4 regions of the Roseomonas sp. USHLN139 genome follow, and region 2 is predicted to be linked to each of the others. Evidence: predicted binding sites of a transcription regulator. Region 2 holds the regulator's gene; each other region holds the start of a gene.

Region 1 (5,658 bases), 170 kb from region 2:
GCCTGACGAAAGGGGGGCAGCGGCGCCGCCCCCCCGGCATCACACGACGCCGAAGACGCTGAGTCCGGTATAGGCGCCGAGAAGGACGATCGCGACGCTGCTGACCGCGAGCAGCGCGTTGAAGGCCGAGCCGCCGCGGATCGCCGGATCGGTCTCGGTCTGCCGCAGGTGCCAGACGGCGACGACGGCGGCCAGCAGGAAGACGCCGGTGGCCGCCCCGCCGATCTGGATCATCAGCACCGGCGAGCGGACGAAGAGATAGGCCAGGCCCCAGACCAGCGGCAGGCCGATGGTGAAGCCGCGGATCCAGCGCAGCCGCTGCGCCGGGTCGTGCCAGTCCAGCATGCCCATCACCGCGAAGAGGTTGACGTACATCCGCGACCAGCTCGGCACCGCCGCCCAGAGCGTGGAGCCGAGCACCGCGATGGCGCCAAGCAGGAACAGGATGCCGGCCCAGTCGCCCAGCGTGTCGGTGTACATGCGCGACAGGGCGGTGATCATCTCGTTGCCCTGCGGCACCAGGCCCTGCGGGTTCAGCACGGCGGCGCCCATCAGGAAGAAGGCCAGCGTGCCGAAGGTGTAGATGCACCAGGAGACGAAGGCGTCCTTGTACATCACGCCGATCCAGCCCTGCGCCCGGCGCTTCCAGGCCGCCGAGCCGTCATTCGGGCCGACATGCCGGGCATAGCCCTTCTCGACGCACCAGTAGGTGTAGAAGGTCAGCTCGTCGGCGCCGACCCCGGTGATGCCGAACATGGCGATGGCGGCGCCGATGGCGCCGGCCGGGATGGTGAAGGCCAGGCCGGTGGCGATATCGTCCATGCCATAGGCATAGGGGGTGAAGGGCAGGCCGAGGGCGATCGCGATGGTGACCAGCGAGAAGACCACGACCAGCGCCGTCGCCCCCTTCTCGATCAGGCTGTAGCTGTTCGACCAGAGCAGGGCGATGCTGCCGACCGCGACGATCACCGTCCAGACGGTGATCGAGGTCGTCTCCATCGGCGGCCCGCCGAGCGGCAGCAGGATCGAGCAGGCGATGGCGACGCCGCCGATCACGCCGCCCATCTGCAGCAGCTTCGACAGCGCCATCAGCGCCCAGAGCAGGTTGATCCAGCCCACCCCGGCGACATGCGGGCCGAGCTTGTTGTAGCCGGTCAGCGCCGGCTGGCCGGTGGAGATGGTCCAGCGCGCCAGCTCGACCTGCACCGCCACCTTCACGAAGGTGGAGAAGATCACCATCCAGAGCAGCGCGAAGCCGGCCTTGGCGCCGAGCGTGGTGGTGGCGATCAGCTCGCCCGAGCCGACGATCGAGGCGCTGAGGATCAGCCCCGGCCCCAGATGCTTCAGCGACGCGCCCCAGCCGGTCGGCGCCTCCTGCACGGCGGCAGGGTCGAGGTGATAGGGATCGTCGTGACGCGCGGCGCTGGCGCTCATGCGCGGCTCCTTCCTGGATCGCTGTTTCCCGGTGGCCATCCCTGCCTTCCTGGGCGGGACAGCTCTGCTTGTGCGGGCAACTTGCGGTCCAGGGCGCGGGGCGTCGATCCTGTGCGACCGGCGCTCCCGGAATCGTGTGGCGTGGGCGTGGCGGCTGGCATCGCCGGAAGTTCATGCTATGTTCAGGGGTAGAAGCAAGCCAGCGCTGGCATTGGCGGCCCGGCTGCGCTAGCCCCCGCAGGTGCCCCCGGCCCGTCCCGGCCGCCGACGGCGCCGACGCCCTCTTCAGTCGACTGCAGCGGAGTGCCCATGCCCGACGACATCAACACGCTTCCCGAAGGCGGGGCGGTGAAGCCGACCAACCTGTCGGCGGCGCTGTCGGAGCGCTACCTGGCCTATGCCATGTCGACCATCACGGCGCGCTCGCTGCCGGATGTGCGCGACGGGCTGAAGCCGGTGCACCGCCGCCTGCTCTGGGCGATGCACCAGCTGCGCCTCGACCCCACCGCTGGCTTCAAGAAATGCGCCCGCATCGTCGGCGACGTCATGGGCAAGTACCACCCGCATGGCGATTCCTCGATCTACGAGGCCATGGTGCGGATGGCCCAGGAATTCGCCGCCCGCTACACGCTGGTCGAGGGCCAGGGCAATTTCGGCAATATCGACGGCGATAACGCCGCGGCCATGCGCTACACCGAGGCGCGGCTGACCGAGATCGCCCGCGCCATGCTGGAAGGCATCGACGAGGACGCCGTCGATTTCCGCGCCACCTATGACGGCGAGGAGCAGGAGCCGATCGTCCTGCCCGCCGCCTTCCCGAACCTGCTGGCCAATGGCGCGGCCGGCATCGCGGTCGGCATGGCGACCTCGATCCCGCCGCACAATGCCGGCGAGCTCTGCGCCGCCGCCCTCGAGCTGATCCGCAACCCGGCGGCCGAGGTCGCCGACCTGCTGCGCCACGTCCCCGGCCCCGACTTCCCGACCGGCGGGTTGCTGGTCGAAAGCCCCGAGGCGGTGCGCGAGGCCTATGTCACCGGCCGCGGCGGCTTCCGCATCCGCGCCCGCTGGGAGCGCGAGGCGCTGAAGAACGGCGCCTGGCAGGTCGTCGTCACCGAGATCCCCTACCAGGTCGCCAAGTCCCGCCTGATCGAGCAGATCGCCCAGCTGATGGAGGAGAAGAAGCTCCCGCTGCTGGCCGATGTCCGCGACGAGAGCACCGATGTCGTCCGCATCGTGCTGGAGCCGAAGAGCCGCACCGTCGAGCCCGCCGTGCTGATGGAGACGCTGTTCCGCGCGACCCCGCTGGAATCGCGCTTCTCGCTGAACATGAACGTGCTGGATGCCAGCCGCACCCCGCGCGTCATGGGGCTGAAGGAGGTGCTGCGCAGCTGGCTAGACCACCGGCACGAGGTGCTGGTCCGCCGCAGCAACTACCGCCTGGCCGCCATCGCCCGGCGCCTCGAGATCCTCGAGGGCTATCTGATCGTCTATCTCAACCTCGACGCGGTGATCCGCATCATCCGCGAGGAGGACCACCCGAAGCCGGCGCTGATCGCCGCCTTCGAGCTGACCGACACCCAGGCGGAAGCCATCCTCAACATGCGGCTGCGCGCGCTGCGCAAGCTGGAGGAGATGGAGATCCGCAAGGAGCACAAGAAGCTCACCGCCGAGCAGAAGTCGCTGCAGGCGCTGCTGGGCAGCGAGACCAAGCGCTGGAACCGCATCGCCGAGGAGGTCGAGGCCACCCGCGCCCGCTTCGGCGAGGAGACCGCGATCGGCCGCCGCCGCACCACCATCGACGCGGCGCCCGCCACCGTGGTGATCGACGAGCGCGCCTTCGTCGAGCGCGAGCCGATCACCGTCATCCTGTCGGAAAAGGGCTGGATCCGCGCGGTGAAGGGCCACCAGCCGCCGGAGACCGAGCACAAGTTCAAGGAAGGCGACAAGCTGCGCATCGCGCTGCACGCCGAGACCACCGACCGGCTCTGCCTCTTCGCCACCAACGGCAAGTGCTTCACCCTGAAGGCCGACACCCTGCCGCGCGGCCGCGGCGACGGCCAGCCGCTGCGCCTGATGGTCGACCTGACCAACGAGGACGAGGTCGTCACCCTCTTCGTCTGGAAGGAGGCGAAGAAGTTCCTGGTCGCCGCCAGCGACGGCCGCGGCTTCATCGTCAAGTCCGACGACCTGCTGGCCGAGAAGCGCACCGGCAAGCAGGTGCTGCTGGTCGACAGCCCGACCGAGGCCGCCCGGCTGATCCCGGTCGAGGGCGATTCGGTCGCCATCATCGGCGAGAACCGCAAGCTGCTGGTCTTCCCGCTGGAACAGGTGCCGGAAATGGTGCGCGGCCGCGGCGTCGCCCTACAGGGCTACAAGGATGGCGGCCTGGCCGATGTGAAGACCTTCACCGGCACCGAGGGCCTCAGCTGGAAGATCGGCGACCGGGTGCGGCTGGAAACCGACCTGACCACCTGGCGCGGCAACCGCGCCGGCGCCGGCAAGCAGCCGCCGAACGGCTTCCCGCGCTCGAACCGCTTCGGGGCGTAGCAGGGATCAGAACCAGGGGAAGGCATTCCCCTGGATTTTTCTGTCGGATTGCCCTGTCCATGGGGCCACGAGGGACGAAGCAGCCCGGCGACGGCGCGACCTTCGGGGTTGCGTGGCGGCGCCGCCTGGAATGGCAGGCTCAGCCGACCAGCGCGCCGTCCAGGGCGGCCGTCAGCGCGGCCGAATCCGGCTCGACATTGCTCGGGAAGGCCTGCAGCAGCCGCCCGTCCCGCGCCACCAGATACTTGAAGAAGTTCCAGCGCGGCGCCGTGCTGCGCGCCGCCGCCCAGGCGAAGAAGGGGTGCGCCTGCGGCCCCTTCACATGGCAGGGCGCCGCCATCGGGAAGGCGACGCCGAAGGTGTTCTCACAGAAATCCTTGATGGCGTTGCGGTCGGCGGCTTCCTGGTTGAAGTCGTTCGACGGCACGCCCAGCACCAGCAGCCCGCGCGGGCCGTAGCGCTCGTGCAGCGCCTGCAGGCCGGCGAACTGCCGGGCGAAGCCGCAGAAGCTGGCGGTGTTGATCACCAGCACCGGCTTGCCGCGCCAGGTGCCCAGGTCGATCTCGCCGCCCTCGATGCTCTCGAAGCGGAAGCCGTGGCCGCCGGCCTCGGCGGGTGCAGCGGCAGCCGGCAGCGGGGCGGCAGCCAGCAAGGGGGCGGCGGCCAGCAGGCCGCGGCGGGTGAGCTCAGCCATAACGTTCCTCCATCCAGGGATCGCCGCGGTCGTGGTAGCCGCGCTCTTCCCAGAAGCCGGGCGCGTTCTTCGCCAGGAAGCTGATGCGGCGCACCCATTTGGTGCTCTTCCACAGGTAGAGATGCGGCACCAGCACGCGCAAGGGGCCGCCATGCTGCCGGCTCAGCGGCGCGCCGTCCCAGGAATGCGCCAGCAGGTTCTCGGGCCGCGCGAAATCCTCCAGCGTCAGGTTGGTGGTGTAGCCGTCATGCGCCTCGAAGCGGACGAAGCGCGCCCCGGGCTTCAGCCGGGCGAGGTCCAGGATCGCCGCCACCGGCACGCCCTGCCAGCGGTTGTCGTAGCGCGACCATTGCGTGACGCAGTGGATGTCGTTCAGCCGCTCTTCCTGCGGCAGGTCCTGCAGCCAGGCCCAGTCGAGGGTGACCGGGTTCTCCACCAGCCCGTCCAAAGTCAGGCGGAATTTTTCCTGTGTCACCTCCGGCTGGATGCCGAGATCGAGCACCGGCCAGTCGGTGACCAGCCGCTGCCCGGGCGGCAGGCGCTGTTCCGGCGGCGCGGCCTGGCCGGTCAGCAGCCGGCCCTCCCGCGCCCAGGCCTGCTTGGTCTCGACCAGTTTTTTCCGGATACCCGGAGGGGCGTCGTCCTGGGGCATGCTGTGGTCCTCTCACCCTGGATAGGTGACGGGGCGGCGGCGGGATGCAAGCCTGGGCCGGCCTCGTTCGGGAGTCCTGCCATGCGCCGCCGCCTGCTGTCTTGTGTCTTCCTGCTGCTGGCCGGCCCGGCGCTGGCGCAGGATGTCGTCTCCGCCCCCGGCGCCCTCGCCTCGGTCCGCGCCCCCGTCCGCGCCGAGCGGCAGATGGTCGCCGCCGCGCATCCGCTGGCCGCCGAGGCCGGGCTGGCCGTGCTGCGCCGCGGCGGCAGCGCCGTCGATGCGGCGGTGGCGATCCAGGCGGTGCTGACCCTGGTCGAGCCGCAGAGCTCGG
Region 2 (5,658 bases):
GGCCGCGCGTTGAGCTCGGCACCCGCACCATCTTCAACCTGCTTGGGCCGCTGACCAGCCCGGCGCGGGTGAAGCGGCAGATGACCGGCGCCTTCGCCCCGCACTGGCTGCGGCCGATGGCCGAGACGCTGGCGCGCACCGGCAGCGAGCATGCCTGGCTGGTGCATGGCGACGGGCTGGACGAGCTGACGCTGTCCGGCCCCAGCCAGGTGGTCGAGCTGAAGGACGGCCAGATCCGCGAATTCACCGTCACCCCGGCCGATGCCGGGCTGCCGGGGGCGCCGCTGGCCGCGCTGAAGGGCGGCACGCCCGCCGAGAACGCGGTCGCGCTCGAGGCGCTGCTGCGTGGCGAGCATGGCCCCTATCGCGACTGCGTGCTGCTCAACGCGGCGGCGGCCCTTGTGGTGGCCGGTGTCGCGACCGATCTGGCGGAGGGTGCCCGGCGGGCGGCGCGCGCGATCGACGAGGGCGCGGCGCTGGCGGTGCTGGAGCGGCTGCGGCTGGCGACCAACCCGCCCGCGCCCGACCCGGCCGCCGGCGCGCCCGCGCCCGGCTGACCGGCCGCCTTTCCCTGCCCTGCCCTGTCCCGCGATGCCTGCGCCCGATTGCGCCGAGAGACATGATGAACGCTGACACCCTGCCCGACACCCTGCTGCGCATCCTGGCCGACAAGGAGGTCGAGGTGCGCGAGCGGGCCGCCGTCACGCCGCTGGCGGAGATGGAGAAGCGCGCCAAGGACGTGGCGCCGCCGCGCGACTTCACCGGCGCGCTCTGCGCCGCCGTGGCCGAGGGGCGCATCGGCCTGATCGCCGAGATCAAGAAGGCCTCGCCCTCCGGCGGGCTGATCCGCGATCCCTTCGATCCGGCCGGCCTGGCCCAGGCCTATGCCGCGGCCGGCGCCGCCTGCCTCTCGGTTCTGACCGATGGCCCGTATTTCCAGGGCAGCCCGGCCGACCTGGTCACCGCCCGCAGCGCCTGCAAGCTGCCGGTGCTGCGCAAGGACTTCATGATCGACCCCTACCAGGTGTTCGAGGCCCGGGCGATGGGCGCCGACTGCATCCTGCTGATCATGGCCGCGCTCTCCGACGCCCAGGCGCGCGAGCTCGAGGATATCGCCCGCAGCCTGGACATGGCGGTGCTGGCCGAGGTGCACGACCGGCGCGAGCTGGACCGCGCGCTGGGCCTGCACACGCGGCTGATCGGCATCAACAACCGCAACCTGCGCACGCTGAAGACCGAGCTGGAGACCGCCGAGACACTGTCGCCGCTGGTGCCTGCCGACCGCATCCCGGTGGCCGAGAGCGGCTTGCGCGACCCGGCCGATGTCCGCCGCATGGCCGCCGCCGGCGCCCGCTGCATCCTGGTGGGCGAGCACCTGCTGCGCCAGCCGGACGTGACGGCGGCCGCCCGCGCCATGGTCGAGGCCGGCTGAGCCGCATGTCGGGCGGGACCGAGGCCAGCGGCTTCACCCATTTCGACGCCGAGGGCCGGGCGGTGATGGTCGATGTCTCGGCCAAGCCGGCAACCGCCCGGCTGGCGATCGCCCGCGGCCGGGTGGTGATGGCGCCGGCGACGCTGGCCGCCATCCGCGCCGGCGGCATCGGCAAGGGCGACGTGCTGGGCGTCGCCCGCCTCGCCGGCATCATGGCCGCCAAGAAGACGTCGGACTTGATCCCGCTGTGCCACCCGCTCGCCCTGTCTTCGGTCCAGCTCGACCTCGTGCCGGAGGGCGAGACGGCCATCGCCATCGAGGCGCGGGTCAAGACCACCGGCCCGACCGGCGTCGAGATGGAGGCGCTGACCGCCGTCTCGGTCGCGGCGCTGACCGTCTATGACATGTGCAAGGCGATCGACCGCGGCATGACCCTCGAGGGCATCGGCCTGGCCCGCAAGGAAGGCGGCAAGTCGGGCCTCTGGGAAGCGGAAACGACAGCATGATCCCGGTCGAGGAAGCCCGCGCCCGCATCCTCGACGTCCTGGTCCCGACCGGCGCCGAGACGGTGCCGCTGGCCGAGGCCTGGGGCCGCATCCTGGCCGCCCCCGTCAGCGCCCGGCTGACCCAGCCGCCGGCCGATCTCTCGGCCATGGACGGCTATGCGCTGCGCGCCGTGGACGGGGTGCTGGGTGCCGTGCTGACGGTGATCGGCAGCGCGCCGGCCGGCCATCCCTTTACGGGCTCCATCGGGCCGGGCCAGGCGGTGCGCATCTTCACCGGCGGCCTGCTGCCCGACGGCGCCGATGCCATCCTGCTGCAGGAGGACGCGACCGCCGAGGGCGACCGCGTCACGGTGAACGAGACGGTGCAGGCGGGCCGCTGGATCCGCCGCCGTGGCCTCGACTTCACGGCCGGCGATCCGCTGCTCGAGCCCGGCCGCACCCTCACCGCGCGCGACATCGGCCTGGCGGCGGCGGGCAACCACCCCTGGCTCTCCGTGCATCGCCGCCCGCGCATCGCCATCCTGGCCACCGGCGACGAGATCGTGCTGCCCGGCGAGCCGCTGCCGCCCGGCGGCATCGTCTCGTCGAATGCCCATGCGCTCTCGGCGCTGGTCCGCGCCGCCGGCGCCGATCCCATGGTGTTGCCCATCGCCGGCGACAGCGAGGATGCCATCGCCCAGGCCGCCGCCGCCGCGCGCGGCGCCGACCTGCTGGTCACCACCGGCGGCGCCAGCGTCGGCGAGCACGACCTGGTGCAGCAGGCGCTCGGCCCGCAGGGCTTCTCGCTGGATTTCTGGAAGATCGCCATGCGGCCGGGCAAGCCGCTGATCTGGGGGCGGCTCGGCCAGACGCCGCTGCTCGGCCTGCCGGGCAATCCGGTCTCCGCCCTGGTCTGCGGCGTGCTGTTCCTCTGCCCTGCCATTGCCCGTCTGGCCGGGCGGCCGCCGGCGCCGCCGCCCTTCCAGCCGGCGGTGCTGGGCGCCGATCTGCCCGCCAACGACCGGCGCGAGGATTACCTGCGCGCGACGATCGGCCGCGATGCCGGCGGGCGGCTGCTGGTCACCCCGGCGCCGCGCCAGGACAGCTCGATGCTGCGCATCCTGGCCGGATCGGACGCGCTGCTGCGCCGCGCGCCGCTGGCGCCGGCCCTGGCGGCGGGCGAGATGGTCGAGGTGCTGCTGCTGCGCGACTTCGGCGTCTGAAGAAATGACGCCGCTTAGCTAGGACAAGTCGCGGAAAACGCGCCATTCGCCTGTTGACCGGCGCGCTGGAACTTTCGTAGAACATCGGCATGGTTGCCGCTTTGTTCGCGGCGGCCCCAAGCCATCGCGCACCGGTTCCGATACCGGCGCCTCAAGGGAGCCGCGCATGCTGACCCGCAAGCAGCACGAGTTGCTGATGTTCATCGACCGGCACCTGCGCGACACCGGATTCTCGCCCTCCTTCGAGGAGATGAAGGACGCGCTGACGCTGCGCTCCAAATCCGGCATCCACCGGCTGATCACCGCGCTGGAGGAGCGGGGCTTCCTGCGCCGCCGCGCCCACCGCGCCCGCGCGCTGGAGGTGATCCGCCTGCCGGAGAGCATCGCCCCCACCCCGCGCCTGACCGAGGCCAAGGCCGAGGCGGCGCGCGAGGAGAGCCGCGAGGCGACGGCCCGGCCGCCGGCCGGCGGCTTCTCGGCCAATGTCATCCGCGGCAATTTCGCCAGCAACCTGCCCGGCCAGCGCCCGGCGCAGGAGGCCGGGGCGGTGCACCTGCCGCTCTATGGCCGCATCGCCGCCGGCCTGCCGATCGAGGCGCTGCGCGACCAGGGCGCCAGCGTCGAGGTGCCGATGGCGCTGCTCGGCAGTGGCGACCACTACGCGCTGGAAGTGGCCGGCGATTCGATGGTCGAGGCCGGCATCCTGGACGGCGACACGGTGATCATCCGCCGTGACGACGTGGCCGAGAACGGCTCGGTCGTGGTGGCGCTGGTCGACGATGCCGAGGTGACGCTGAAGCGGCTGCGCCGGAAGGGCAATTCGATCGCCCTGGAAGCCGCCAATCCGCGCTACGAGACCCGCATCTTCGGCCCCGACCGGGTCAAGGTGCAGGGTCGTCTGGTGGGGCTGCTGCGCCGCTACTGACGGCGTTGCGCGGCACCGGCGGCGGCGGCACCCAGGGCCGCGCGCCGCGGCGGTCGCGGTCGCTTTCCACCACGGCCCCGGCGGGGGTGAGCCAGACGGCCTGCGCCCCGTCGCGCCAGACGGCGAAGCGGTCGAGCCGGGGCACCGCGCCGCAGCGGCCACGGATCGGCTCGGCCGAGAGCAGGAGGGCCGTCCCCTCGCAATGCCCGGCGGCGAAGACCGGCGGCGCGGCCTGGCCGCGCCGGGCCGGCGCTGCCCGCAGCAGCACGGCGACCGGGCCCGCCGCGCCATGCGGGGCGAAGCGGCAGGCCTCCGGCGCGCAGTCCAGCCCGCCCACCGCGCCGCGCGACGGCGCCTCCCGGAACGATGCCTCGCCCAGCCCGCGCAGCCAGCTGTCGCGGGTGAAGGCGGTGACCGCGCCGGCGCGCGCCAGCACCGGCCCCTCGGTGGTGCGGAAGGCGATCAGCCGGGCATCCGCGCTCACCAGGATGTCCGGCGGGGTGACCAGGGCAGCGCTCGCCATCCCGGCGGCCAGCGGCAACAGGCCCAGCCAGCGCCAGGGCAGCCGCCACAGGCAGAGCCAGACCAGACCGAAGCTCGCCAGGGCGAGCCCCCAGCCCGGGATCGGCGGCGCCAGCAGCGCCGCGCCCGGCCAGGCCGCGACGGTCCGGGCGATGAGCAGGATGCCGTCGACGCCCCAGCCCATGGCGGCCAGCGGCCAGGCCTCCAGCCCGAGCGGCAGCAGCAGCACGGCCACGAGCCCGGCGGGCATGACCCAGAAGCTGGTCAGCGGCACCGCCAGCAGATTGGCGGCCACGCCATAGAGCTGCAGCCGGCCGAAATGATGCAGCCCGGCCGGCATGGTTGCCAGCCCGGCGACCAGCGAGGTCAGCAGCAGCCCGCCCAGCACCAGCGCCGGCCGCCGCCACCATTCCCCCCCTGACCGGAAGCCCGCCAGCCAGGCCGGCCGCGCCTCGGCCATGGCCAGCAGCGCCAGCACGGCGGAGAAGCTCATCTGGAAGGAGGGGCCGAGCAGCGCCGCCGGCTGCCAGGCCATCACCACCAGCGCGGCCAGCCCCCAGGCGCGCAGCGACAGCGCCCGCCGCCCGAGCAGCAGCCCGGCGACGGCCAGCGCCGCCATGGCGAAGCTGCGCAGCATCGGCACCTGCATGCCCGTCAGCAGCAGATAGCCCGCCCCCAGCGCCAAGCCGAGCGGCGCCGCCAGCCGCTTGCCATCCACCCGCAGCGCCAGCCAGGGCCAGAGCGCGATCAGGAAGCGCAAGCCCCCGAAGCCCAGCCCGATGACGATCGCCATGTGCAGGCCGGAGACCGAGAGCAGGTGCGCCAGGCCCGAATCGCGCATGGCCGCCATGGCAGGCGCCGGGATGGCGTTCTGGCTGCCGGTGATCAGCGCGGCGGCGATGGCGCCCTCCGGCCCCGGCAGCACGGCACGCACCCGGTCCTCGATGCGGCGGCGGGTGGCGGCGAAGGCCGGCGGATCGACCGCCTCGCCCAGCCGTTCCGCCGGCCCCAGGGCGAAGCCCGAGCCGCCCAGGCCCGCGAAGAAGGCATCGCGCTGGAAGTCCCAGGCGC
Region 3 (5,658 bases), on a different contig from region 2:
GTTCAGGTCGCAAAGGCCGATGCCGGGATGGCCATAGGCGGCGGCGGTCGCCACGAGCTCGTCCGGATGCGAGGCGCCGTCGAGGAAGGAGAAATTCGAGCGCGCCGCGACCTCGACATAGGTCACGGCAGATGCCCGTGCAGCAGCCAGCGCCCGCCGGCCCGGCAGAGCCAGAGCCGTTCGCCCGAGGCCAGCTCGACCCGGTGATAGTCGCGCGCGGCGGTTCCGGGCGGCGCGCGCCACCATTCGGGCTCGCGCCGCATCGGCCCCTGCCAGGCCGCCACCGCCTGCAGCCCGCCGCGCCAGGGCAGCTGCAGCGGCAGCTCGGGCGGCAGACCGGCGGGCAGGTCGAGCGGGAACGGCTCGCGCCGCAGCAGCACCGGCGCCGGCGCCGCGCCCCAGCCGGGCGGGCGCGGCGGCGTCGCGGCCTGGACCGGCAGGGCGCGCTGCATCCGCTCCGGCCAGTGGCTGGGCTGCGGCCCGGGGCGGCGCAGCCGCAGCCGCTGGCCCAGCCGGTCGAGCAGCTGCGCCAGCGCCTCCGCCGCCGCGGCGTCGTCCACCTCGCCCAGACGCACGCCCAACCCCAGCCCGGCCTGGCGGCCCATGGACAGCGGATCGGGGGCCCAGGCCTCCAGCGCCATGCGCTCGAAGCCGAGCTCCGGCCGCAGGCTGCCCAGCGGCTCGGCGAAGAGGCGCCGCAGATGCGCGGGCTCGCGCGTCGCCAGGCCGGTGCCGATCGCCAGGGCCTGCAGCGTGCCGTCGCCGCGCCAGGCGGTCAGGCCGAGCCGCCGCGCGCCCAGCCCCGCCTCGTGCAGCCGCGCGCAGAGGGCGGCCAGCAGCCGCTCCAGCACCGCCTCGATCCCGCTCCGGGTCAGCACCGGCTCGAGCAGGGAGAGGGTGACGCGCAGGTCGGGCGGCGGCACGGCCGGGGTCAGCGGCAGGCTGCGGCGGCCGGTGGCGGCATCCAGCGCCTGCAGCAGCGGCAGGCCGAAGCGGCGCTGCAGCGGGGCGCGCGGCTGGTTCAGCAGATCGTCCAGCCGGCGCAGGCCGAGGCGCGACAGCGCCGCCTGCAGCCCCGCCTCCAGCCGCAGCGCCGGGCCGATCGGCAGCGGCGCGACCATCCGCGCCTCCTGGCCGGAGCGGATCACCGGATTGTCGCGCCGGGCACGGGCCAGCGCCCCGGCGCTGCCCGGCTGCCCCGCCACCGCGCCGCGCGCGGCGATGCCGGCGGATCGCAGCCGGGCGCAGGCTTCCGCCAGCAGGGCGTGCTCGCCACCGAAGAGCGGCGCGCAGCCGGTGATGTCGAGCAGCAGCCCGTCCGGCGGATCGGCCGCCGCCAGCGGGGTCCAGCGCCGCGCCCAGAGCGCCAGCGCCTCCAGCGCCGCGGCATCGGCCGCCGGATCGGCGGGATGCAGCAGCAGGCCAGGGCAGATCGCCTGGGCATCGGCCAAAGCCTGGCCGGCCAGCAGCCCGATGCGGGCGGCGGCGGCATCCACCGCGGTCAGCAGGCGGCGGCTGCCCTGGCGCTCCCAGGCGGCCAGCGGCCGGTCGCGCGGCCATTCGGGCCGGGCGCGGCGCAGCCGGTCGGTGGGCAGCTCGGGCAGGTGCAGCGCCAGGAAGCGGCGGCCGCCCTCGAAGGGAAGTCCGGGGCCGTCCTGGGAGGAGGTCATGGCTCGCGCACCAGCCCGGCCGCGGCGCCATGCCAGGCCACCGGCCAGGGCCCGCCGGGGGCACCGCCGCGCTGGCGCAGCAGGGTCAGCGACCAGCGCGGGCTGGCCAACCCGTCAGGCCGCGGCGCCACCCGCCAGCGGGTGGTGGCGGCCGAGGGGCCGGGCAGCACGCCCTGCCCCATCCCCTCCCCTGCCTGTCGCGGCACGGGACGCAGCAGCAGGCCGATGCCGCCCCCCGCCTCAGCGGCCAGCTGCAGCCGGCGGGAGGCGGTCAGGTCGAGCGGCGCCGGCTCGCCGTCCCAGCCGGCCACCAGCAGGGTGGCGGCCAGCCCCGGGCAGCGCAGCGCCTCCTCCATCGCCCAGAGCGCGTCGGGCCAGTGCGGCGCCTGAGCCAGCAGCAGCCGCTCCGGCGGCAGGCCGCAGCCGAGCAGGCCGGGGGGCCAGGGCTGCAGCGCGCCGCTGCCGGCGGTGATCCACAGCACCCTGCCGCCGCTCGCCCCGAGCAGGGTGGCGCAGAAGGCCGCGCCGCTGCCGGGGGCATCGGCCAGCACCTCGTGGAAGGCGGCGCGGGCCAGGCCGCCGGCGGCCAGCGGCAGGCCGGCCAGCGGCAGGGCGCCGGGCATGGCATCGCCCGGCCGGGTCTGGCGGCCATGGCCTTCCAGCCGGGCCAGGCGGAGCCGCAGATCGGCAAGCGCCACGGACATGGGACAGCCTCGGGGGGAGAGGCCGCCTCAGCGGGCGGGACGGGGGGGGTGGGAGGGTCGGGGCATCGGCCAAATCAACCCGACGACCTGGAACATAGCAAGAACATTTTTGCCTTGACCCAGGGCCGGGCCTGGTTCAAGGAAAGCGGCGCCGCGGCGGTTCCGCGGCGCGACGGCCTTCACATTCCGGCTGTCCAGGACAGTGATCGGGGAGAATCAGGCAGCCGGCGGGATGGCCGCCTCGATCAGCGTGCGGCCGGCTTCCTCCAGCGCGGCGGCGGTGGCCTCGCCGCCCAGATAGGGAACCGCGGCGAAGGCCCCCTCCATCAGCAGCAGCAGGCCGTCGCCCAGGCATTCGGGCCCGCCCGCCTCGGCGCAGATGCGGCGCAGCAGGCTGCGGATCTGGTGCTTGCGCGCATCGGCCACCTTGCGCGCCGGATGCTCGGGGTCGGGGAATTCGACGATGGCCAGCCCGGTCGGGCAGCCGCGGAAGCCCGGCGCGCGCAGCTCGGCGGCGGCCGCGGTCAGATAGGCCATCGGCCGTTCGCGCGCGGGCACCGAGGGGTGCAGCGCATTGGCGTACCAGCAGGCCTCGGCCTCGCAATCCTCCATCAGGATCGCCTCGACCAGCGCGTCCTTCGAGGGGAAGGCGCGGTAGAGGCTCATCTTGGTGGTGCCGGCGACGCGGCAGACCTCCTCCACCCCGGTGGCGCGGATGCCCTGGCGGTAGAACAGCTCCTTGGCCGCGTCACGCACCCGCTGCGCCGCCGGGCGCGGGTCGCGAGTCGCAGGCGAGGGGCGCGGCCGCGGCTCGCCGAAGGGGCGGTCGGTCCCCGGCTGCTCCGCCGGCGACAGGTCGGGAGGCAGCACCACCGGCGATTCGCTGGGCCATTTTCCCGGGGCATCGGCCAATGGCTGGTCTCCTCTGGCTGTCATTCTCGCAATTGCGAAGAAACCCCGATCGAGGGGGTCTTGCAATGATACCGACCGGTTCGTATCAATAGGGACGAACCGGTCGGTATCATCCGGCCCCGGAGATTGGCCATGCCGACCCCCTTCCGCAAGACCCTTCCGCTGCTGGCCTTCGCCGTGGCGGCCCCGCTCTCCCTCGCCAGCCCTGTCTTCGCCCAGCCCGCCCCCTCGGTCACCGTCGCCCAGCCGGTGCAGCGCCGCGTCACCGAATGGGAGGAGCATATCGCCCGGCTCGAGCCCTCGGCCCGGGTCGAGCTGCGCGCCCGCGTCTCCGGCCAGGTCGAGCAGGTGCATTTCCGCGACGGCCAGGTGGTGAAGGCGGGCGAGCTGCTCTTCACCATCGATCCGCGCCCCTTCGAGATCGCCGTCGAGAGCGCCCGCGCCGAGCTGGCCAAGGCGCAGGCCCGGCTCGACCTGGCGCAGCAGGATATCGACCGCACCGCGCCGCTGGTGCGCGACCGCATCGCCCCGCAGGCGCAGATGGACACCCGCCGCGCGGCGCAGCGCGACGCCCAGGCCGCCATCGCCTCGGCCCGCGCCCAGCTGCGCCAGGCCGAACTCGAACTGAGCTGGACCGAGGTGCGCGCCCCCCAGGGCGGCCGCGTCTCCGACCGCCGGGTCGATGCCGGCAACCTGGTGCAGCAGGGCAGCACGCTGCTGACCACCATCCTGGCGCTCGACCCGATCTACGCCACCTTCGACATCAGCGAGGCCGATTTCCTGCGCCTCTCCCGCGCCGGGATCACGCAGGCCGGCAATGAGGGGGCGCGGGTTTCGCTGCGGCTGGCGGATGAGAACAACTGGGAGCGGGTCGGAAAACTCGACTTCGTCGACACCGCCATCGATCCGCGCTCCGGCACCATGCGGGCGCGCGCGCTGCTGGCCAATGCCGACATGTTCCTGACGCCGGGCAGCTTCGCCCGCCTGCGCCTGCGCGCCGGCGAGGGCGAGGCGCTGCTGCTGCCGGATGCCGCCATCGCCGCCGACCAGGCCGCGCGCATCGTCATGACGGTGGCCGCCGACGGCACGGTGGTGCCGAAGCCGGTGGCGCTCGGCCCGGTGGTCGATGGCCTGCGCGTGGTGCGCAGCGGGCTGACCGCGCAGGACCGCGTCATCGTCGCCGGCCTGCACCGCGCCCGCCCCGGCACCAAGGTGACGGCCGAGACCGCGCCGGCCCAGCCGGGCGCCCCCTCGCGGCTCGCCGAAGCGCGCTGAGCCGAACCCCCTTCCAGCGGGACATTCCCCATGCGCTTCGCGCAATTCTTCATCAAGCGGCCGGTCTTCGCGGCCGTCATCTCGATCGCCATCACCCTGGTCGGCGGCATCGCCGGCTTCGGCCTGCCGATCAGCGAATATCCCGAGATCGCGCCGCCGACGGTGACGGTCGCCGCGACCTATCCCGGCGCCTCTGCCCAGACCATCGCCGAGACGGTGGCGACGCCGCTGGAGCAGGAGATCAACGGCGTCGACGGGATGCTCTATCTCGGCTCGCAATCGACCGGTGACGGCCGGCTGACGGTGACCGTGGTGTTCCGCCAGGGCACCGATGTCGACGCCGCGCAGGTGCTGGTGCAGAACCGCGTCGCGGTCGCCGAGCCGCGGCTGCCGGAGGAGGTCCGCCGCCTCGGCCTGCAGGTGCGCAAGGCCTCGCCCGACCTGCTGATGGTCGTGCACATGCTCTCGCCCGACGGCTCGCGCGACCAGCAATACGTCTCGAACTACGCGACGCTGAACGTGCGCGACCGGCTGGCGCGGCTCGATGGCGTCGGCGACGTGCAGATCTTCGGCGCCCGCGACTATTCGATGCGGGTCTGGCTCGACCCGGCCAAGGTCGCCGCCCGCAACCTGACGCCCGGCGAGGTGGTGGCCGCCCTGCAGCGCGCCAATCTGCAGGTCGCCGCCGGCGGGCTGAACCAGCCGCCGACCGGCGCCGGCCATGGCCAGGCCTTCCAGGTCAATGTCGAGGCGCTGGGCCGGCTGACCACGCCCGAGCAGTTCGGCGAGGTCGTCATCGCCACCAATCCCGGCGGCGCGCCGGTGCGGGTGCGCGACATCGCCCGCGTCGAGCTGGGCAGCCAGGACTATACGGTCAACGCCTACCTGAACAACCAGACGGCGACGGCGATCCCGATCTTCCAGCGCCCCGGCTCCAACGCGCTGGCCACCGCCGACGGCATCCGCGCGACCATGGAGGAGCTGTCGCAGCGCTTCCCGCCGGGTCTGCAATACAGCATCGTCTATGACACCACCCGCTTCATCGCCCAGTCGATGGAGGCGGTGCTGCACACCTTCATCGAGGCGATCCTGCTGGT
Region 4 (5,658 bases), on a different contig from region 2:
TGCCGCCGATCACCGGGCTGGACGTCACCGCCGAGCTCGCCGATCCCGGCCAGCCCGGCCCGGTGCAGGTCAACCGGCTGAACGCCCGGCTGGCCACCGCCGAGCTGTCGCGCTGGATGCCCGGGCTGACGCTCGGCGCCACCAGCCTGACCATCGGGGCCGCCGGCCAGCCCGCCAGCCTCGCCGCGGCCCTGACGCTGCGGGGCCTGCCGCTGCAAGCCGAGGCCAGCCTGCCCGCCCTGCCGGTCCTGCTGGCCGATGTCGCCTGGCCGCTGCGCCTGACGCTGCGCGGCCAGGGCATGGAGGCGACACTGGACGGCCGCCTGGCGGGCCCCGCGCTGCGCGGCGCCAGCGGCGAGCTGAATGCCAGCATCAGCGACACCGCCCCGCTGCTGCAGGCCTTCGCCCTGCCCGCCCCACGGCTGACCGAAGCGCGGCTGAGCGCCCGGCTGGGTGCGCCCGGCGAGCGGCTGGTGCTCGAGGGGCTGCGGCTGCAATCGCGCCAGGCCGTGCTGGAGGGCGAGGCCAGCCTGCGCCTGGCCGGGCCGCGCCCGCAGCTCTCCGCCCGGCTGGCGGCGCAGCGGCTGGATCTGGATTCGCTGCTCGACGCGCCGCCGCCGGCACCCGCCCCCGCGGCCACACCAAGCGGGACGCCCGCGCCCGCCGTGCCGGCGGTGCCGCCGCGCCCGGCCTCGCCGCCACCGCCGGCCGCCGCCGCGCCGGAGGGCCGGCGCGTCATTCCGGCCCTGCCCCTGCCGCTGCAGGGGCTGCGCGCGCTCGATGCCGATCTGCAGGTGAACGCCGCTGAGGTGCTGGCCGGCGGCGTCCCCTATCGCGACGTGCGCGGCACGGTGAAGCTGGCCGAGGGCCGGCTGGCGCTCGATCCCTTCGGCCTGTCGCTGCCGGGCGGCCGGATCGGCGGGCGCTTCGGCGCCGATGCCAGCAGCGATCTGCCGCGGCTGAGCCTGGCCTTCCGGCATGACGGCGCCGGGCTGGACCTGCGCCCCCTGCTGCAGGGCTATGGCCTGCCGCCGCAGGGCAGCGGCAGGCTGGAGGCCGAGGCCGACCTGTCCGGCAGCGGCGCCGATCTGCGCGCCGTCGCCGGCAGCCTGACCGGCACGGCCAGCCTGGCCATGGCCAATGGGCAGATCGACAACCGGCTGCTGGCCTCGCTGGCCGGCGACCTGCGCCGGCTGCTGCTGCCCAATGCGCCGACCGAGGGCGGCACCGCGCTGCGCTGCCTGGCGCTGCGGCTGAACTTCCGCGACGGCATCGGCCGGCCGCAGGCGATGCTGGTGGAGACCGGCCTGGCCGATGTGGTCGGCAGCGGCGAGGTCAATCTGAAGGAGGAGCGGCTGGCGCTGCGGCTGCTGCCGCAGATCCGGCTGGGCGGCATCGGGCTGAGCGCGCCGGTGCAGGTCGGCGGCAGCCTGGCGGCGCCGAGCTACCGGCTGGATTCGGGCGGCGTGCCCGAGGCGGCGGCCGGCATCGTCGGCGACCTGGTGGCGCGCCAGGCGGAGAACCAGGGCGGCATCCTCGGCCAGCTGGCGCAGCAGCTGGCCGGCAGGCCGGCGGGCAGCCTGCCGGATTGCGCGCAGCAGCTGGCGGTGGCCCGCGGCGGCCGCAACGGCCCGGTGCCGCCGGAGCAGCGCCGCGCCACCGGCGACCAGCCGCAGCGGGCCAGCCCCGCCGACCTGCTGCGCAACCTCTTCGGCCGGTAAGGCAAAAAGAGAGGGGCACCTTGCGGCGCCCCTCCCCCAAACCCGCGCTGCGACCGGGCCATTTCACCCGCCGTCTCCACCCGACGGCGGCAGCCCGAAAGAATCACTCGGCGGCGGCTTCCTCGGGCTCGTTCTCGCCGACCAGCATGGTGTTGGCGATCAGGCCGGCCTGGGCGCGGACCCGCTGCTCGACGCTGTCGGCCACCTGCGGGTTGTCGCGCAGATACTGCTTGGCGTTCTCGCGGCCCTGGCCGATGCGCTGGCTGTCGCAGCTGAACCAGGCGCCCGACTTCTCGATGATGCCGGCCTTGACGCCGAGATCGAGCAGCTCGCCGACCTTGGAGATGCCCTCGCCATACATGATGTCGAACTCGACCTGCCGGAACGGCGGGGCCATCTTGTTCTTCACCACCTTGACGCGGGTCTGGTTGCCGGTGACCTCCTCGCGGTCCTTGATCTGGCCGATGCGGCGGATCTCCATGCGCACCGAGGCGTAGAACTTCAGCGCGTTGCCGCCGGTGGTGGTCTCCGGATTGCCGAACATCACGCCGATCTTCAGGCGGATCTGGTTCAGGAAGATCAGCAGCGTGTTGGAGCGCGACACCGAGCCGGTCAGCTTGCGCAGCGCCTGGCTCATCAGCCGAGCGTGCAGGCCGACATGGCTGTCGCCCATCTCGCCCTCGAGCTCGGCGCGCGGCACCAGGGCGGCGACGGAATCGACCACCAGCACGTCCACCGCGCCGGAGCGCACCAGCGTGTCGCAGATCTCCAGCGCCTGCTCGCCGGCATCCGGCTGGCTGATCAGCAGGCTGTCGACATCGACGCCCAGCTTGCGCGCATAACCGGGATCGAGCGCGTGCTCGGCATCGATGAAGGCGCAGGTGCCGCCGCGCTTCTGCGCCTCGGCGATGGCATGCAGCGCCAGCGTGGTCTTGCCCGAGCTCTCGGGGCCGTAGATCTCGATGATGCGGCCCTTGGGCAGGCCGCCGATGCCCAGCGCCAGGTCGAGGCCCAGCGAGCCCGAGGGCACCACCTCGATCTCGTCCGACTGCTGCTTGGCGCCCATGCGCATGATCGAGCCCTTGCCGAAGGCCCGTTCAATCTGGCTGAGCGCAGCGTCGAGCGCCTTGTTCTTATCCATGTCTCGGAACCCCTTCGCCTCAGGCTGTCTCTGTGATCGGTGCCATGTCCGTGGCCGTTGCCACGCATGGCCTGTACCGTGATGGTGTATCTCGCCCCGCCGGCCGCCGGTGCCAAGTGCCGGCTGCGGCCCCCGCGAAAGAAGATCACTATTCCGTTACTATCGTGGAAGGATTTGCGCGCTTCAAGCGAAAGCGGCGCGCCATCCGACCTTCCTCGCGTTCGCTATATGTTCGCTTTTACCCCGTTCCGCAAGGGGCGTTTCAGCCCGCCGCCGGCGCCATTTCGGGCGGCCCTTCCGGCGGCAGGATGGCCCGCACCTGCGCGACCAGCTCGGCCGGGGCATAGGGCTTGGCGAGGAAATGCGGCGGGCTGGCGCCGGCCAGGCCGTCCTCCACCATGGAGGGAGCATAGCCGCTGACCAGCAGCACCGCCATGTCCGGAAAGCGCGGCCGCAGCAGCCGGGCCAGGGCGACGCCGTCCATCCCGGGCATGACCACGTCGGAGACCAGGAGGGCGGGCGACAACCGCTTCGACTCGATCAGGGCGAGCGCGGCCTCGGCATCCTCCGCCACCTCCACCGTCCAGCCGGCGCGGCGCAGCGCCCGCTCGGCCAGGCGGCGCAGCGGCGCCTCGTCCTCCACCAGCAGCAGGGTATGCGGGCCGGCCGGGCCACCCGGCGCCGTCGAGGCGGAGGCCGCGGCGGCAGGCGGCGGCGCCGGGCGGGCGCCCGCCTCGACCCGCGGCAGCAGGATGCGGAAGCAGGTGCCCTGCCCCGGCCGGCTGCGCACGGTGATGAAGCCGCCGGATTGCCGCAGGATGCCGTGCACCGTCGCCAGGCCCAGCCCGGTGCCGCCCTGCTGCGGGCGGCCGGTGAAGAAGGGCTCGAAGATCCGCGGCAGCAGCGCGGGCGGGATGCCCTGGCCGGTATCCTCGACTTCCAGCACCGTCCAGCGGCCGGGCGGGATATCCTCCGGCGCGGCCGGCTCGGGCTGCAGCAGCAGGGCGCGGCCGGTGCGCAGGGTCAGCCGGCCGCCTTCCGGCATCGCCTGCCGGGCGTTCATCGCCAGGTTCATCAGCACGCGGTCGAGCTCGGAGGGATCGATCAGCACCGAGCGGCCGGGCTGGTCGAGCTCCAGCTCCAGGCTGATGCCGCGGCCGAGCAGCGGGCGCAGCAGCGAGGCCATCCCCTCCACGGCGGCGTTCAGCGAGACCAGCCGCGGCGCCAGCACCTGCTGCCGCGCATAGGCCAGCATCTGCTGCACCAGGGCGGCGCCGCGGCGGGCCGCGGCCTGAACCTGGCCGAGCTCGGCGGCCAGCCCCGGATCGGCGGTGGCGCCGGGATGGCGGAGCGCGTCCTCGGTCGCGCCCAGCACCACGCTCAGCAGGTTGTTGAAGTCATGCGCGATGCCGCCGGCCAGGGTGCCCAGCGCCTGCAGCCGGTCGGCCTCGGCCAGGCGGGCGACCAGGCTCTGGCGCTGCGCCAGGTCCTGCTGCAGCAGCAGCACCGCGTCGCCGCCCGGCAGGCCGATCCGGTGCGGGGCCATCGGACTGCGCGCCCGGCCCTCCGGCACGGCCAGCCAGAGCTCGGCCGGCGCCGCCCCCCCGCCCTGCCAGGCGCGGAAGGCGGCCTGCGACTCGCCATCGAACAGCCGGTGGGCCGCCATGCCCGGACGCACCGGCAGGGCCGGGCCGAGCGCCAGGCGCAGCGCGGCATTGGCGTCGCGCACCTGCCAGGCGGGGTCGAGCCAAAGCGCCGCCTCGGGCAGGCCGGCGAAGAGCGCCTCCAGGCCACCGCGGCGTCCGCGGCCTTTCCCGCGATGGTCAGTCCAGCGTTCGATCAGACGCATGATTCGACGACGTAACATCATCGGGGCGCGCGCCCGCAAGCGGGAACCGTCAGCGCGGCCGGGTCATCAGGGCGATGGCCTCGCTCAACAGGGCATGGCTGGCGCCGAGCGCGGCGCGGCTGGCCCTGGCCTCCGCGCCCGCCGGCGGGCCGGGCTCCGGACCCGCCGCGGGCGAGGAACCCGCCCCCTGCCCGGCCAGCGACCGGGCGCGCGCGAGCAGCCGCTCCGACTGGCCGGCCAGCCGTGCGGCGCCGCGCCGCAGGGCTTCCTCCATCTCCATCCCGCCTCTCCCCGCTGGGCGCGAGACGGCAGGATGGGGGATGGGGATGAGCGCCGGGTTAAGCGTGACCGGATCTTAACGCGGGTCGCGGCATGGAAGGCGCATGTCGCAAGTCCCCTCCGACGCCGTCGCGGCCGCCGCCGAAACCCTGCGCAACACCCTGGTCCTGGCCCGGGCGCTGGCGCTGGCCGGCCGGCAGGTCGACCTGAGCGGCCTGGACCAGGAGGTGGCCCTGCTCTGCGCGGCGGCCCTCACCCTGCCGGCCAGCGGGCAGGAGACGGCACGCCAGGCGCTGATCGCGCTGCGCCTGGCGGTCGAGGCGCTGCTCGCCGCCCTGCCGCCGGACGACGAAAGGGGCCGGGCGTCGCCGCCCGGCCCCTCCCGCAGAACATCCGGCTGAGGCTTCAGGCCTTGGGCAGGTGCTTGCTGATATAGGGCGGCAGGTTGAAGGCGCCGGTGTGGATCTCCGGCGTCCAGTACTCGGTGGTGCCGAGGATGCCGGCCGCCTCGGCGCGGGCGCGGATGGTGGCGGTGTCGACCTGGCGCAGCGAGGCGTCCTTGGCCGACCAGCCCAGCGTCATGAAGCCGCCGACATAGGTCGGCACCGCCGCGACATAGGCGTAGATGTCGGCGAAGACCTTGCCGCGGCGCAGCGAGGTCTCGGCCA

Evidence for each region. Region 2 encodes LexA, which represses DNA repair genes until DNA is damaged. Its sites were predicted from a motif close to TGTTCTANNTANGTTC; they were not measured.
Region 1: parC (DNA topoisomerase IV subunit A) is a predicted target of LexA. The motif match lies at 1,603-1,618, and genes of this name have one in related genera.
Region 3: WFI16_RS12970 (ImuA family protein) is a predicted target of LexA. The motif match lies at 2,465-2,480, and genes of this name have one in related genera.
Region 4: recA (recombinase RecA) is a predicted target of LexA. The motif match lies at 3,081-3,096, and genes of this name have one in related genera.

What each region holds. Positions count from the first base shown of each region.
Region 1 covers NZ_JBBCWY010000001.1:1,161,816-1,167,473, reverse strand. Annotated here, with positions in the region: gene WFI16_RS05400 (acetoacetate--CoA ligase) at 1-6, shown strand, start outside; gene WFI16_RS05395 (Nramp family divalent metal transporter) at 40-1,434, opposite strand; gene parC (DNA topoisomerase IV subunit A) at 1,744-3,981, shown strand; gene WFI16_RS05385 (glutathione peroxidase) at 4,121-4,675, opposite strand; gene WFI16_RS05380 (sulfite oxidase-like oxidoreductase) at 4,668-5,327, opposite strand; gene ggt (gamma-glutamyltransferase) at 5,409-5,658, shown strand, end outside.
Region 2 covers NZ_JBBCWY010000001.1:1,336,444-1,342,101, reverse strand. Annotated here, with positions in the region: gene trpD (anthranilate phosphoribosyltransferase) at 1-557, shown strand, start outside; gene trpC (indole-3-glycerol phosphate synthase TrpC) at 623-1,432, shown strand; gene moaC (cyclic pyranopterin monophosphate synthase MoaC) at 1,438-1,938, shown strand; gene WFI16_RS06200 (molybdopterin molybdotransferase MoeA) at 1,935-3,140, shown strand; gene lexA (transcriptional repressor LexA) at 3,307-4,065, shown strand; gene WFI16_RS06190 (ComEC/Rec2 family competence protein) at 4,022-5,658, opposite strand, start outside.
Region 3 covers NZ_JBBCWY010000004.1:41,684-47,341, forward strand. Annotated here, with positions in the region: gene WFI16_RS12960 (error-prone DNA polymerase) at 1-126, opposite strand, end outside; gene WFI16_RS12965 (Y-family DNA polymerase) at 123-1,670, opposite strand; gene WFI16_RS12970 (ImuA family protein) at 1,667-2,374, opposite strand; gene WFI16_RS12975 (TetR/AcrR family transcriptional regulator) at 2,591-3,286, opposite strand; gene WFI16_RS12980 (efflux RND transporter periplasmic adaptor subunit) at 3,419-4,561, shown strand; gene WFI16_RS12985 (efflux RND transporter permease subunit) at 4,592-5,658, shown strand, end outside.
Region 4 covers NZ_JBBCWY010000009.1:24,283-29,940, reverse strand. Annotated here, with positions in the region: gene WFI16_RS21465 (AsmA family protein) at 1-1,721, shown strand, start outside; gene recA (recombinase RecA) at 1,825-2,862, opposite strand; gene WFI16_RS21455 (ATP-binding protein) at 3,125-4,711, opposite strand; gene WFI16_RS21450 (hypothetical protein) at 4,761-4,985, opposite strand; gene WFI16_RS21445 (hypothetical protein) at 5,095-5,391, shown strand; gene speE (polyamine aminopropyltransferase) at 5,396-5,658, opposite strand, start outside.